DNA from 2 places in the Dongia sp. P2_B8 genome. Region 2 is predicted to be linked to the other one. Evidence: predicted binding sites of a transcription regulator. Region 2 holds the regulator's gene; the other holds the start of a gene.
What was found. The regulator LexA, encoded in region 2, represses DNA repair genes until DNA is damaged. The targets are predictions, from matches to a motif close to ATGTTCTANTTTGGTTC.
Positions count from the first base shown of each region.

Region 1: a site for LexA is predicted at 1,635-1,651, ahead of AC1DWZ_RS02125 (ImuA family protein). Genes of this name have one in related genera too.

Region 1 is NZ_JBFUDM010000001.1:480,928-488,626, forward strand. Features, by position in the region: gene AC1DWZ_RS02110 (ABC transporter permease) at 1-415, opposite strand, end outside; gene AC1DWZ_RS02115 (ABC transporter permease subunit) at 419-808, opposite strand; gene AC1DWZ_RS02120 (hypothetical protein) at 1,072-1,488, opposite strand; gene AC1DWZ_RS02125 (ImuA family protein) at 1,778-2,452, shown strand; gene AC1DWZ_RS02130 (Y-family DNA polymerase) at 2,367-3,887, shown strand; gene AC1DWZ_RS02135 (ATP-dependent nuclease) at 4,447-6,507, shown strand; gene AC1DWZ_RS02140 (UvrD-helicase domain-containing protein) at 6,500-7,699, shown strand, end outside.
Region 2 is NZ_JBFUDM010000010.1:20,544-28,242, forward strand. Features, by position in the region: gene AC1DWZ_RS22855 (hypothetical protein) at 1-633, opposite strand, end outside; gene gltX (glutamate--tRNA ligase) at 641-2,041, opposite strand; gene AC1DWZ_RS22865 (ComEC/Rec2 family competence protein) at 2,195-4,522, shown strand; gene lexA (transcriptional repressor LexA) at 4,479-5,219, opposite strand; gene AC1DWZ_RS22875 (aminoacyl-tRNA deacylase) at 5,590-6,060, shown strand; gene AC1DWZ_RS22880 (molybdopterin molybdotransferase MoeA) at 6,070-7,287, opposite strand; gene moaC (cyclic pyranopterin monophosphate synthase MoaC) at 7,287-7,699, opposite strand, start outside.

The DNA of each region.
Region 1 (7,699 bases), on a different contig from region 2:
TGTTGTTGAGACCAACCGCGCCAAAGGCATAGTAGGAACTGACACCAACCACGATCGCCGGCACTACCATGGGTGAGATCAGGATTGCCCGGATGACGTTGTGACCGGGAAGCCGGCATCGCCACAGGCCAAAGGCAGCCAAGGTTCCGAGGAAAGTCGCCAACACCATGGCGATGACGCCGATGAACATCGTGTTCCCTAGGGCGGTCAGCCAGGGCGGAGCCGTGAATAGTTGTTCATACCAACGCAAACTCAGACCGGGCAAAGGAAAATGAAAGAACGATCCTGAGCTGAACGATAGCGGGACGATGGCGAGGATTGGGGTCAGCAGAAAGAGGCATGTCAGGATAGTGGTGCATGCCAGAATGCGGCGGGTGAGGCGCTGGCCCAAGGTTGCATACGGAATACGAGACATGATCTAGCCCGCCTTTCTCGCGGTGCCGAAGGACGAGATCTTGGCAAAGGCGGCAAAGAGGAGGGCGGTCGCGCCAAGGAGTAGCACCGATAGCGCCGCTGCCATACCCCAGTTCACTGTTTTGAGGACGTAGAAGCCAATGTAGCCAGCGATACCCTGGTCGTCCGGGCCACCGAGCAGGACAGGCGTCACATAGACCCCTAAGGCCTGGATGAAGACCAGGAGGGAGCCCGCCGCGATGCCTGGCGCGCAGAGCGGGAGATAAACCCGCAGAAACGCCCGGTAGGGCGGAGCGCCGAGCGATCTGGTTCGACGGCAACGGTGAGAATCTGACCTTTGTCGACAATGGCTATAAACTTGTGTTTGCGCAGGTCGCGAACAAACTCGCTCCACTTACGGCGAAGGTCTGTCGCGGTCCACGTTGGCAATTCTTCAGGTGTGCGCAGCTTGCCGAGCATCTGATCCCGTGCGTGCAAAGTGAGGCTGATCTAAGCCTGTCACAAGGACCGAGCAGCGCTAGCCACGAATTGCGTAATTCTGACTTTGTATCGGCTTCCAGCCAGGCTCGCTGTCTGTCTGTCAGGACTGACGAACGCTCGATGAGAGCGAGCCCGTAGTATTTCCATGAGGCCATACGTCGATTGTTATCTTAAGCATCACTGCTGGCCTCCGACATCGAGTGTGTCTTCGGTCGCGGTCACGCTTATGCGTGCCTCTTGATTGTCGGCTAGCCCCGATGGAACATCTCCGGTGGCCGCTTGCGTCACGTCGCAAAAGTCCATGCCATCCGCCCAAGCGAAGTATCGATGCTCTGCTATTTCGCGTTCTTCTTCGCTGATGCCCTCGGCGAACTGCATGCCTTCCGGGCTCTGGGACCATTCAATGATGTCGCGGGCAATTAAGCGCGCTGCGCCGAGATCGAGATGCGTCAGCAGGCCAAGTATGGCTTCGCTGGCCGCGGCGTAGCTCTCCTCCACGCTATCGCCGTCCTTCTCGCGGGCGAGCCAGTAGGTAAGGTAGCCGGCGACGAGAACCTCTCGCGGCTGGTTGGGCGTCTCGTAAAAATCGGACATAAGTTCCTCCATTTTACGATTGGGAACGCGTGCCCAATCGAGACCAACCCTCTGACTTTCCTCGCCGTTTTCGGCCGGCACGAAGCCCCACCTGTCTCCACTCGCAACAGCGGCTGAAGACTTCATTGACTCCAGGCATCACAATAGAACAAAGATAGAACGTGTCAATTCCAACCTCAAGTGGTAAGTCTCGGAAAACCAAATGTCTGAAGCGGCCACGATCCCTGCAATTGCTAAGCTTCGGGCTCAAATTGAGCGCCTTGAGGGCGGAAAAGGAGCTGGCCGCCAGGTGCTGCCCTTTGGCGTGAACGAGATCGATGCGCGTTTGCCCGGCGGCGGACTCGCCTTGGGCGCGCTTCACGAAGTGGCGGGCGGCGGCAATGGAGCGCTCGATGGTGCTGCGGCCGCGCTTTTCTCAGCGGGAATAGCTGCCCGCACGAAGGGCAAGGTGTTGTGGTGCGTCGCGCGTCAGGATCTTTTTGCGCCGGCAATCTCACTCGCTGGTCTCGCGCCAGGCCGCGTCATCTATGTCGAGGCCGGTGACGAGAAGGCCCTGCTCGGGTGTTTTGAAGAGGGTCTCTCTCATGGTGGGCTTGGCGCAGTTGTCTGTGAGGTTGCGCGTCTCCCGATGACAGCATCTCGGCGACTGCAGTTGGCGGCAGAGAAGCACAACACGATCGGCATCGCCATTCGCCGCTGGCGCCGTCAGGCGGAAGCGGTCGATTTTGGGCAACCGACGGCTTCGGTGACACGCTGGCGGGTGACGACGATCCCATCGGAACCGCTTCCGGTGCCGGGTGTGGGACGTGCGCGCTGGCAAGTGGAACTCATCCGCTGCCGGGCGGGAGAGAGTGCAGATTTTGAAGTGGAGGCCTGCGATGCCAAGGGTCGTCTCCGTCTTCCTGCCGACCTGGTCCACGGACAGGGTGCGGCGGAAGCTTGGGGCCGCGGCGCCGTCGCCTGACACGCCGTTGGTCCTCCTCGGCCAGGACGGCCGCCGCCGTGTCGTTCTGGCTGCTGATCACACTGCTCAGGAGGGAGGACTGTATGTCGGTATGCCGGCCACGAAGGCGCAGGCATTGGTTCCGGGCCTAATCACGATGAATGCCGAGCCTAAGGCAGACGCGGAGGGTTTGGAACGGCTTGCCGCTTGGGCATTGCGCTATTCGCCGATGGTCGCGACCGATGCGCCGGACGGAATCGTCATCGATACCGAGGGTGCCGATCATCTCCACGGTGGGGAAACGGCCATGCTGAGGAACTTGATGGCTAAGCTTCGTGATACGGGATTCGCCGTCCGTGCGGCTATTGCCGACAGTTGGGGCGCCGCTCACGCGCTTGCGCGGTATCACGTGAAACCCGACATCATTGTGCCGTTTGGTGGGAACGAAGCCGCTGTCTCACGTCTGCCCACCGAAGCCTTGCGGTTGTCGAAGGATGTGATCAGGGGGCTACGTGAAGTCGGCTTCGAACAAATTGGCGAACTTCTGAACCGGCCTAGAGCCCCGTTGGCCCTGCGCTTTGGGCCGGAAGTTTGTCGTCGGTTGGATCAGGTGACCGGAAAGATCAGTGAGCCCATTACGCCGGTTCGTCCAGAAGATATTGTCGCCGTGCAGCGACCATTCGCTGAGCCAATTGCCGCCGCCGAAACGATTGAGCGCTATATCACTCAGCTTGTGCCGGAGCTCTGTGCCGCCTTGGAAGTAAAGGGGCTGGGCGTCAAGCGCCTCGATTTGATCTGCCATCGTGTAGATAGCCGATACCAAGCGATCCGCATCGGCATGGCGCTGCCGACCCGGGACATCAAGCGCCTCACGCGGATGCTGTGCGAAAAGGTTGAAACCATCGATCCTGGTTTTGGCATCGAGCTCATGGTGTTGTCGGCAACGCTGGCTGAACCCATGGGCGCTAAGCAGGTGATCTCTTCTCTGACCGCCGATCCTGAAGTGGATATCTCTGGGCTCGTCGACACACTAACCAATCGTATTGGTGAGAAGCGGCTTTACCGGTTTGCGCCAGTTGATAGCGACGTTCCGGAGCGATCGGTGGCGCGGGTCGCACCGCTATCTCTAGACGCTGGCAAGGATTGGCCTAAGCACTGGCCTCGGCCAACTCGGTTACTCGTTCGGCCCGAACTCATTGAGGCGATGGCATTGCTGCCGGATCAGCCGCCAGTCACTTTCACTTGGCGCGGCGTGCGCCGAAAGGTGAAGCGTGCTGATGGGCCAGAGAGAGTTTTTGGAGAGTGGTGGAAGCGCGATGCCGAGTTGGCGACTGTTCGCGATTATTTTCAGGTCGAAGATGAAGCTGGCGAACGCTACTGGCTATATCGAGCCGGTGACGGTGAACATGCCGATACCGGATCGCAGCAATGGTTCATGCATGGAACGTTCGGATGATCAACATTCCGAAACCCGGGGCATCAGAGAGTGATTAAGGAAACCGGTATGGACATATTTATCTGCCTCACATTTATCGTTGTCGTCTATTTATCGATAAGGCTGCGCAAAACACGGCGTGATCTCAATCAACTGCGGTCCACGCTTCATGAACTTCGAAATGAAATTGATGGAAAATCCGTATCTTAGTGGATGACGTCTGTGTCTCTCGGTATTGTCGACTGAATCTCGACGATTGCTCGCGCGATTGCCTTCCAGGTTGCATATCCCTCAAGCTCTCCCCGCTCGAGGAGCTCATCGGCTCGCTCTACCGCTACTAGGTCAGCGTCAGGGCCATATTGGTCGCATAACAGCTTTGCAGAGCGCGTGATGTCGATCGAGGAAGTCATGCGAAAAATTTACTACCTCTCAGTATCGAGACGGGAGTCTTCCAGGATACTCCCCAGGGTTCTCGCGATAATTGACTCTCTCTAAAGATGTGAGAAGATCTATATGCAACTCGGAGATGTTCGGTATCTGTGCAGAAACTCATAGCGCGTGGATCATTTGGAGCAGTTTGATGTGGATTAAGGAAGTTGAAATCGAGAACTTCCGACTCCTGCGACACGTCGAGGTAGGCTTAGAGAAGCGCACTACGCTCATAGTGGGACGAAACAATAGCGGGAAAACATCCATTGCAGAATTGTTCCGCAGACTCCTTGGTGAGAAGTCGCCATCGTTTCGGATAGAGGATTTTTCGTTAGGTTGTCATGAGTCATTCTGGACAGCTTTTGAAGCCTTCCAGGCCGGGCATTCGGCATCCGACGTGATTGCATTGCTGCCGTCGATCATAGTTGTCATGGACATTGCATATGATATCGAATCTCCTGATCTCGGCACTCTAAGCGAATGTATTATTGATCTTAATCCGAACTGCGCCGAGGTGCGCCTAAAATTGACCTTCGGGCCTCTCCCTACTGCGCCGAACGTTCTCTTCGCGGACATCGCAATCAGTGACGATGTAGCGATCAATAGGCTTAATCTGTTCCGCGCGATCGGTAGCCGGTTGGCAGGTGCATATTCGGCATCGTTGGAGGCTGTCGACCCGAATGACACAACCAACCGAAAACCTCTAGAGCACAAGACACTCACGGCACTGATCCGAGGCGGCTTTATCAATGCTCAAAGAGGATTAGATGACGACACACATCGCGAACGAGATGTTCTAGGCAAGATCGTGGAGGTGCTCTTTCAGTCGGCTCTCACCGATCCATTGGATCCCGAAAAGCGAACGACCGCAGAGCAACTCAAAGCGGCCGTCGAGCAGATCCAAGAGAATTTACACGCGGGCTTCAACGCGAATCTTACGTCTCTTCTACCAACCTTCGATCTTTTCGGCTATCCGGGATTAGCCGATCCGGGCTTGGTTACCGAGACTAGCTTCGACGTCGATAAACTTCTTAATGATCACACTAAGATTCGATACGTAGGAGTCAACGGCACGACTCTACCCGAGACCTACAACGGTCTTGGCGTGCGAAATCTGGTTTACATGCTGCTTCAATTGCTGCGGTTCTTCCGAGAATATCAAGCTATGCCTGCGTCGCCAGGAGTTCATCTCATTTTCATCGAGGAGCCTGAAGCCCATCTGCATCCTCAAATGCAGGAGGTTTTCATTCGCCAACTTGAGAAAATCATCAATACCTTCGTTGTGCAGCTCAATGCGAACAAACCATGGCCCGTTCAGTTTGTTGTCAGCACTCATTCTCCACACATGGCCAACGAAGCACGCTTCGAGACCATGCGCTATTTTTTATCCGTGACCGCAGCGAATGGCCTGCGCCGTTCAGTCGTGAAAGATTTACGCAAGGGGATGGGTGGTGCTTCGGAACCAGATCGTGAGTTCCTCCATCAATATCTGACTTTGACACGATGTGATCTATTCTTTGCCGACAAGGCGGTCCTCGTTGAGGGACCGTCTGAACGTATTTTACTTCCGGCAATGATCCGAAAAACCGATGCATCTGTCCCCGACCATCCGCAACTCGCGAGCCAATACGTCACGGTAATGGAGGTGGGTGGTGCATACGCACACCGTTTCTTTGATTTACTATCTTTCCTCGAACTGCGCACACTTGTAATCACCGATATAGATACGGTGAAGCCGAACGAAAGAGGAAATAGAGTCGCGGTCCCTGTCTCTGAGGGAATTTTTACAAGCAATGGGTGCCTAAAAGCGTGGTTTGGAGATGACGTTTCACCGGAGGCGCTTCTGGAGAAAACAGAAGCAGATAAAACGTCCGGCATTCGTCGCATAGCCTTTCAGATACCGGCAGTTGCCGGCGGGCCATGTGGACGGAGTTTCGAAGATGCGTTTATCCTCGCCAATCCCACGCGTTTTCCCCCCGGAGACGGCGACCCGGCTCTCGCAGCCTACGAGCTTGCGGGCGATCAGAAGAAAACTGCTTTCGCGCTAGAGCATGCAATTGGGCAAAGCGACTGGAACGTCCCGCGCTATATCGCCGAGGGACTGCGCTGGCTAGCTGAAGGCGACCCTCTGACTGCAAACACAGCACTGCAAGTCGCTGCTGAGGTCGGTGCGAACGCCCATGGCATCGTGGATATTGGCGACAATGCCTGAGAAAGCGGAAAATCCTGCTGATCTCGCAGGACGTATTGCTCTTGAGCGAATGTTTGCCTGCCTCGAAAACGGTCGTAATTTTCGTCTTGAGGCGGGCGCGGGCGCGGGGAAAACTTACTCTCTCGATAAGGCTCTTGGCCGTCTAATCGAACGTCGTGGGGCCGAGCTTGTTCGTCGCGGCCAACAGATCGGCTGCATCACCTACACGAATGTCGCGAAGGATGAGATCACCTCGCGCGTTCAAGCACATCCAGCGGTGCGTCCTGAGACCATCCACGGGTTTTGTTGGTCGATTTTAAAAGATTTCCAATCGACGTTACGCCAACTCGTTCCCAGCATCGATGGTTGGGCAGAGCGCCTTGAGCCTGCTGGCGGTATCGGGAATCGTCGGGTTCATTACGAGTTGGGATATCGGAGCATTGTCGATCATCAGGTTACACTTCGGCATGACGACGTGGTGGAACTAATGGTTCAAGCGCTCGCTTACCCGAAATTTCGTTCAGTCCTATCGGCGCGATATCCCATAATTCTAATTGACGAATACCAGGACACCGACTCGCGTTTCGTCGATGCGATAAAGCGTTGGTTTTTAAACGGCCACGGACTGCAAATCGGGCTCTTCGGCGATCATTGGCAGAAAATTTATGGTGACGGATGTGGCCTGGTCGAGCACGAATCTTTGGAAGTCATCGATAAAAACGCGAACTTTAGATCCACCGCTCCAATTGTGCAGCTGCTGAACAGTATGCGGCCAGCGTTACCTCAAATGGTGCGCGATCCAGCACTGCCAGGTGAAGCTCGCGTGTTCCACACCAATCTCTGGCCAGGTGTCCGGCGGGGTGGTCAAGGCGGGCACTGGACTGGCGATACAACTCCCGAGGCAGCGAGAGCGTATTTCATACGTGTCAAACATCTGCTTGCGATCGAGGGATGGGATTTCTCAGTAGAAAAAACTAAGATTCTCATGCTTACACATAATATTATTGCACGTGAGCAAGGGTATTCAAGCATCCCACCAATCTACGGTCAGATCAATGATCCTTGGCTGAAGAAGGACGATCCGCACATCAAGTTTTTGGCTGACCACATAGAGCCGGCTTGCGCTGCTTTTGACGCGGAGCGTTACGGGGAAATGTTCGAATACTTCGGAACAAGCAAGCCGAAAATCCGTGCGCATGCCGATAAGGTGGCA
Region 2 (7,699 bases):
CTTTGGCGTGTCGTAGCCTTCTTGCAGGCTCGGTGCCAGCCAGGGTGACCAATCGGTCGACTCTGTCGGCCGGGCCGGCAGGTCGAGGTCGAAGCGCGTCCAGATATCGTGATTCTGCATAATGATCTGGATGGCCCATTCTTTGACGCGGTAAGGCGTCGTGTCCCAAGGCAGAATCTCGAAATCGCCATCCATGCGGATCTGATCGTCATGGCGCGTGTAGAGCAGCCCTTCGATGAGGATGACGGTGCCGACAGCAGCGGCACCGCCCATCGCCTTGGGGACACGGATCTCGGCCTCGAGCTGCGGGTGGGCGCCGTCATATTCCAGGGGGCTTGGGTCGGCGATGAAGATTTGCCATCCTGCAATCATGGCGACGGCAAGGACGGCGTCACCGATCAATGCATGTGGTCGAAAGCGTGGTGGCAACCAGAACGTTGCGGCGAAGGCGGCAACCACGCCACCGCCGAGGCCGGCAACAATTGCGATCAGCAGCACCAGATAGGCGTTGGCAATCGATCCATCGGGGCCATTGCCAGGACCGACTGCAAGATCGGCCGCCCAGAAACTGAGGGCGCCGAACAGAGGTGTCGTGCAAAGACCGGTGAGGATAGCTACCGCACCGCGTCCCATGGCTGGATCAGCCCTTGACGTTCAAGGCATCGCCCAGGCGGGCCAAGGCTTCGTCCTTGCCCAGGATTTCCATCACCTCGAAGATGGGTGGCGATTGCGTGGATCCGGTAAGGGCAGCACGCAGCGGCTGTGCCACGGCACCAAGCTTCACACCGGCAGCCTCGGCAAAGCCACGCGCCTTCTCCTCAAGTGCCGCAGCCTGCCAGTCCGTGGCAGCGCTATAGGTCGCGATCAGCTGCGGCAGCAGCGCCATGGTCTCTGGTGTCACCAGGACAGCCTTCGCCTTCTCGGTAAAAGCCAGGGGCCGCGCCTGGACGTAGAAGCCGGCATTCTCGGCCAGTTCCTTCAAATTCTTGGCGCGGCTCTTGAGACCGGGCATGGCGCGGGTCAGCAGCGCCACCGCTGCGGCGTCATCGGCTTTACCGAGAGTTTCTGCCACGGCCTTCGCAAGATCTGCGTCATCAGCCTGGCGCATGTAATAGCCATTGAGATTGTCGAGCTTGGCAAAATCAAAACGTGAGGGCGAGCGGCCGATGCCACCGAGGTCGAACCATTCGACCGCCTGCGCCGTCGAGATGATCTCGTCATCGCCGTGGCCCCAGCCGAGGCGCAGCAGATAGTTGCGCAGGGCGGCGGGCAGATAGCCCATGTCGCGATAGGCCTCGACACCGAGCGCACCATGGCGCTTCGAGAGCTTAGCGCCGTCCGGCCCATGGATAAGCGGGATATGGCTGAAATGCGGGGCGTCCCATCCCATCGAATCATAGATCATGCGCTGGCGGAACGTGTTGGTCAGGTGATCGTCGCCGCGGATGACATGGGTGATGTTCATGTCGTGGTCGTCGACGACGACCGACAGCATGTAAGTGGGTGTCCCGTCCGACCGCAGCAAAATCATGTCGTCGAGCTGCTCGTTGGCAACGCGCACCTCGCCCTGGACGCCGTCGACCACAACGGTCTCGCCGGCGAGCGGCGCCTTGATCCGGATAACCGGCTTCACGCCGGCGGGTGCGTCTTTGGGGTCGCGGTCGCGCCAGCGACCGTCATATTTCATCGGCTTCCCGGCAGCCTGCGCAGCCTTGCGCATCTCGTCGAGCTCCTCGACCGAGCAATAGCAGCGATAGGCCTTGCCGGCCTCCAGCAGCTGGTGCGCGACCTCCGCATGGCGTGGTGCGCGGGCGAACTGGTAGACGATCTCGCCATCCCAATCGAGGCCAAGCCACTTCAACCCATCGATGATCGCCTCAATCGCCGCATCGGTGGAGCGGACACGGTCCGTATCCTCGATGCGCAGATGAAAGATGCCGCCATGATGGCGCGCATAGAGCCAGTTGAAGAGGGCCGTGCGTGCGCCGCCAATGTGGAGGAATCCAGTGGGCGAGGGGGCGAAACGGGTAACGACGGTCATGATGGGAATCCGAAGGATATGTTGATTTTGGTGGGTTCTAGCATGAATCCACCGTCTTCGGGCAATGCTTCGCGCGGGGTTCGGCGGGCAACGGCTTCACACCACTAAAACGATATGATATGGTTTTTATACAACCTTATTCCGACGAGCATAATGTCCGCTGCCGATTTCCCGCAAAGACTAGGTCCCGCGCAAAGACTAGAAGAGTTTTTCGCTGCCCAGCGCCCCAACTGGCCGGGTTGGGCGGCGGTGGCGCTCGGCAGCGGGATTGCTCTCTATTTCAGCCTCGTGTTTGAGCCGCCTTTGTGGTGGGGACCGGCTCTCACCATCGCCGCCATCGCTTCGGTCTATGCCGTACGCAGGCAGCCTTTGCTCATGGTGGTTGCGGCTGGACTGGTTGCGGTGGCCATTGGCTTTTCGGTCGCCAGCTGGCGGGCGGAATGGGTGTCCGCACCGCAGCTCAATCGCTCGCTCTATCGGGCCGAGGTGACCGGGCGGGTGATCGAGATCGAACTCTATCCCGGCAGCTTGCGCGTGACGCTCGATCATCTGGCGATCAGCAGCGAAAAGACCGGGCAGCTGGCGCCAGATGTTTTGCCGGCGCGCGTCCGCATCAAGCTTGCCAAGGTGACGGATCAGATCCTGATCGGCGATTGGTTGAAGCTCAACGCCGATCTGCAGCCGCCAGCCCCACCGACGATCCCCGGTGGCTTCGATTTCCGCCGCCAGGCCTATTTCGAGCGGCTGGGCGGCGTCGGCTTTTCCTTGCAGGCGCCGGTCAAGATAGCCCCGGTGCAAGTCGGTTTTGCGCCGCTGGACAAGGTTCTCGCCTGGTTCGATGCGTTGCGCCTGACGATCGGCCAGCGCATCCAGGCTGAATTGCCGGGATCGACCGGCGCCATGGCGATGGCACTCATCGTCGGCAACCAGACGGCACTCCGCGCCGATGACGTCCAGGCGATGCGGGATTCTGGCCTGGCTCACCTCACCTCGATTTCGGGCCTCCATATCGGCTTGGCGGCCGGCATTTTCTTCTTCGGTCTGCGTGCCCTGCTGGCGCTGGTGCAGCCGGTCGCCCTGCGCTTTGATATCAAGAAATGGGCGGCGGTGATGGCGTTGGTTGGCGCCTTCTTCTATGCAGGACTTGCCGGCATGCCGGTGCCGACGCAGCGCGCGCTTGTCATGACCGGCGTTTTCTTCTGCGCCATCCTGCTCGACCGTTCGCCCATTTCGATGCGGGTCATCGCCTTCGCCGCGATCATCGTGTTGCTGGTGGCGCCGGAAGCATTGGTCGGCGCCAGTTTCCAAATGTCGTTTGCGGCCGTGCTGGGCCTCATCCGCGTATTTGATGGTGGGCGCACTCAGTTTGCCAATCTACGGCGCGTCGGCCGTGACGCACCGGACCTCACCGGCCGCATCATTGGCGCCGTTGAGCGTGGCGGCATCTGGCTTGGCACCCTGATGCTGACCAGTCTCATCGCCAGCCTGATGACGGCACCTTATGCCGCCTATCATTTCGACCGGCTGACGCTCTACGGCATTGCTGCAAATATGCTGGCTGTCCCCTTGACCGGCTTCTGGGTCATGCCGCTGGCCGTTCTGGCGCTGATCGCCATGCCGTTCGGCCTTGAGGATTGGCCGCTGCAGGCGATGGGCTGGGGCTGCGATCTCATCATCGACATTGCGCATTGGGTAGGGGATTGGCCCGGTGCCGTGGTGCTCATTCCGGCCCTGCCTGTTCTCGGCCTGCTGGTGATGAGTTTCGGTCTCATCTGGCTGTGCTTGATCATCGGCCGGCTGAAATGGCTGGGCCTTGCGCTACTGGGCGCGGGCTGCCTCACGCCGCTCACCACCCGTGCACCGGATATCCTGGCCTTCGCCGATGGCAAGAGCAGCCGGTTGGTGGCGGTGATGGACGCCGAAGGTCAATACCGTTTCAGCTCGACTCGTGCTGCCAAGATCCCAGCGGAAACCTGGCTGCGGCGAAATGCACAGGAAAAGCGCCTGCCGTTCCCGCAAGTGGCCGCCTTCGTGCCGCCGCTGGACAGCCACCAGCGCCGTATCGACGTCATGCATGGACCGGCCGCTACGGCTTTGCCATTGCCCGGCAGCAACGATACCTGCACGGCCGATTGGTGCCGCTTCGATACGCGCATGGGTTATGTGGCGGTGGCGTTGACAGAAGCGGGCGCAGAGCCAGCCTGTCAGGCATCAAAGCTGGTGATCAGCCTGGAGCCGATCGAGGGTTATTGCAAGTCAGCGGAACAGGTGATCGATTTCTTCGATCTCTGGCGCCGTGGCACCCATGCAATCTGGATTCATCGCGACGGTACATTCACGGTGCGGCGTGCTGCCGATGTCGGCGATAGGCCCTGGGCGCTGCAACGCTTTCCGAAACCGGCGCAGCCTGCTGAGACTGCGCCGGGTGACGGTGGTCTTAGTACTGACGCATCAGACCGATCAGGCGACCCTGGATCTTGACCCGGTCGGGCCCGAAGATGCGCGTCTTGTGATTGGGATTGGCGGGTTCCAGGGCAATGGAATCGCCCTTGCGGCGCAACCGCTTCAACGTGACTTCGTTATTGTCGACCAACGCCACGACGATGGTGCCGTTCTCAGCATTCTCACAACGTTCTATGAGGACGGTGTCGCCTTCATGAATGCCGGCGTCGATCATCGAATCGCCTTCGACCGACAGCGCATAATGTTCACCACGACCGAGCATGCCCGCAGGCACATCTACCGAATTGCTGTGATCGCGCAGCGCCTCGATGGGCGTGCCGGCTGCAATCTTGCCATAGAGCGGCAATTGCACGGTCTGTGCAGCCTGCGCCACAACGGCGCCGGGCAGAGTGGGCGTGAAATCACCATGGATGACGCTGGGTGTGAAGCCGCGCTTGGCGGGCTCGCGGTCAACGGCAGCCGGTGTCGCTGGCGCCGCCGATATCTTGCCGCCGACCTGATCCTCGGCGAGACGCATCACTTCAAGAGCCCGCGCACGGTGCGGCAGGCGTCGGATGAAGCCGCGTTCTTCAAGTCCGGTGATCAGGCGATGAACACCCGATTTCGACTTCAGGCCGAGGGCGTCCTTCATTTCGTCGAAGGAGGGCGACACACCGGTGTCGCCAAGTCGGTCCTGGATGAATTGCAGCAATTCCCGCTGTTTTCTCGTCAGCATGCCCGCTCAACCCCCTTGCAGTGTTACTGCCGGAACCCCACCCCAGTGAGGGCCGCCGGCCGGCCAAAATCGACCCGATTGTCCCGATACACCCGTCAGTCCTGGTCCAGAACCGACATATTGGGCCGGAACAAACGATCAACAACTACATATGTTCTAGTTTAGTTCATGATAATGTCAAGAGGTTACCCACAGGGTCCTTCTGACGGACGAGGCGACCACTCTCGCCGCAACATTAAGATTTTGCTCTTTTAAGTAGAATATTGCCTGGCCGGACTGCAGGTGCCATGGTGGCATTGCTTTGACAAGCGGCGCCTGGAGGAGAAGGATTGATCAGTCAAACCTGCTTCACTCAGGACGGAGGCTGGACATGACAATCGCACCTCGGCTGAAACAGCATCTCGATGGCAAGGGCATTCGTTACGACGTGGTCGCGCATCCGCATACGTCAACCAGCAGCTTTACCGCCCAATCGGCGCATATCCCTGGCACCAGGGTGGTCAAATCCGTCGTTGTGCATCACGAAATGGGCTACGCACTGGCGGTATTACCAAGTACCCATCGCGTGGAATTGGGCAGCCTGCAATCGGTCATGGACCGGCGGCTGGGCCTCGCCACGGAGCGCGAGATCGCAAGCATCTTTAGTGATTGTGAACCTGGGGCTGTGCCGCCGATTGGCGCTGCTTACGGTGTACCGGTCGTCCTTGATGAATGTATCGGTGACGAACCGGACCTCTATTTTGAGGGCGGCGATCATCGCAGCCTGATCCACGTCACCGACGAGGCTTTTCGGACGCTGACGCAGGGTGCCCAACGGGCGCGGTTCAGCCACCATAGCTGAGCGCGGATCTTAAAGGCTGAGACACCCACCGACGAGAGGCAGGATTTCCGTCATGTCGCCGGCCTGCGCCGCTGGCGCATGGGGCGGGCGGATAATCAACGCATCGGCTTGTGCGATGAGGGACAGCATGGCGCTATCCTGCTTCGGGAAGGGTGAGGCAATGAGGCTGCCGTCAGTGCCGCTGGTGAGCGTGGCGCGGAGATAATCCTGGCGCTGGTCGTTCGCCTTCAGTGCGACGCCGAGCTTCGCCATGGTTGGACCATTTTCGGAAACCACCCGTCCCAGCAGGCGATCGATCGCGGGGCGCAGGAACAGCGTCGCCGTCACCAGCGCGGAGACGGGATTGCCGGGCAGGCCAAGCACCGGCAAGGCGCCGAGTTCGCCGAACATCACCGGCTTGCCCGGCCGCATGGCGATCTTCCAGAAATCGAGCTTGGCGCCCTTATCCTTCAAGGCCTGCTGGATGAGGTCGAGTTCACCAACCGAGGCGCCACCGATCGTCACCAGCAGGTCGGCACCGCGCGCGCCATCGAGCGCCCGATGAAGATCGGTGAGATTGTCGCGCGCAATGCCAAGGTTGATCGGCTCACCGCCGCAGGCCGTGACCAAGGCTGCAAGACCGATGCCGTTGGAAGCGATGATCTGTGCAGGACCCAAGGGCTCGCCCGGATGTTGCAATTCATCGCCGGTCGACAGCAAAGCGATGCGCGGCCGGCGCGTGACCGTCACCGAGGGCCAGTTCATCGCAGCGGCCAACGCGACATCTCGCGCAGTGAGCAGGCGGCCCGCCTTGACGCCGATCTCGCCCAGGCGGAAATCGTTGCCGGCGGCACGCACGTGCTGACCCAGCGTGTTGCTGCCTTCGCGCACCATGACAGTGTCACCGTCGCGATCGCAATTTTCCTGGATGACGATACTGTCGGCACCTTGCGGCAGGATGGCGCCGGTGAAGATGCGGGCGGCCTGTCCAGCCTTCAGTATCAGCGCAGATGCGGTGCCCGCGGCAATGGTGCCAGTGACGGTAAGGCGTGCTGGTAGCTGCGCGATGTCGGCGGCGCGGACCGCATAGCCGTCCATCGCGGAGACGGCGGCCGGCGGCTGGCTCAATCTCGCCACCACGGGTTCGGCCAGTACGCGGCCGAGCGCTCGATCGATTCCGACTACTTCGCCGGCGAGTGGTGAGACACTCGCGAGAATGCGCTGGGTGGCCTCGGAAACAGGCAGCATTACGCGGCCTCAAAGGTGCCGGACTTGCCGCCGCTTTTGTGGACCAACCGGATATCGCCGATACGCATGCTCTTGTCGGCGGCCTTCACCATGTCATAGACCGTCAGGGCCGCTACCGAGACGGCGGTCAGCGCCTCCATCTCGACGCCGGTCTTGCCCACCAGCTTGCAGGTCGCCGTGATGTCGACGGCATTGCGCGCTTCGTCGAGCGCCAACTCGACCTTGACCGAAGTCAGCGCCAGGGGATGGCATAGCGGAATGAGGTCCGGCGTCCGCTTGGCGCCCATGATGCCGGCCAGTTGCGCCACCGTGAGAACGTCGCCTTTCTTGACGCCGCGGTCGCGGATGAGGGCCAGGGTCGCGGGCGCCATGTACACGGAACCCTTTGCAATTGCGACGCGTTCGCTGGCTT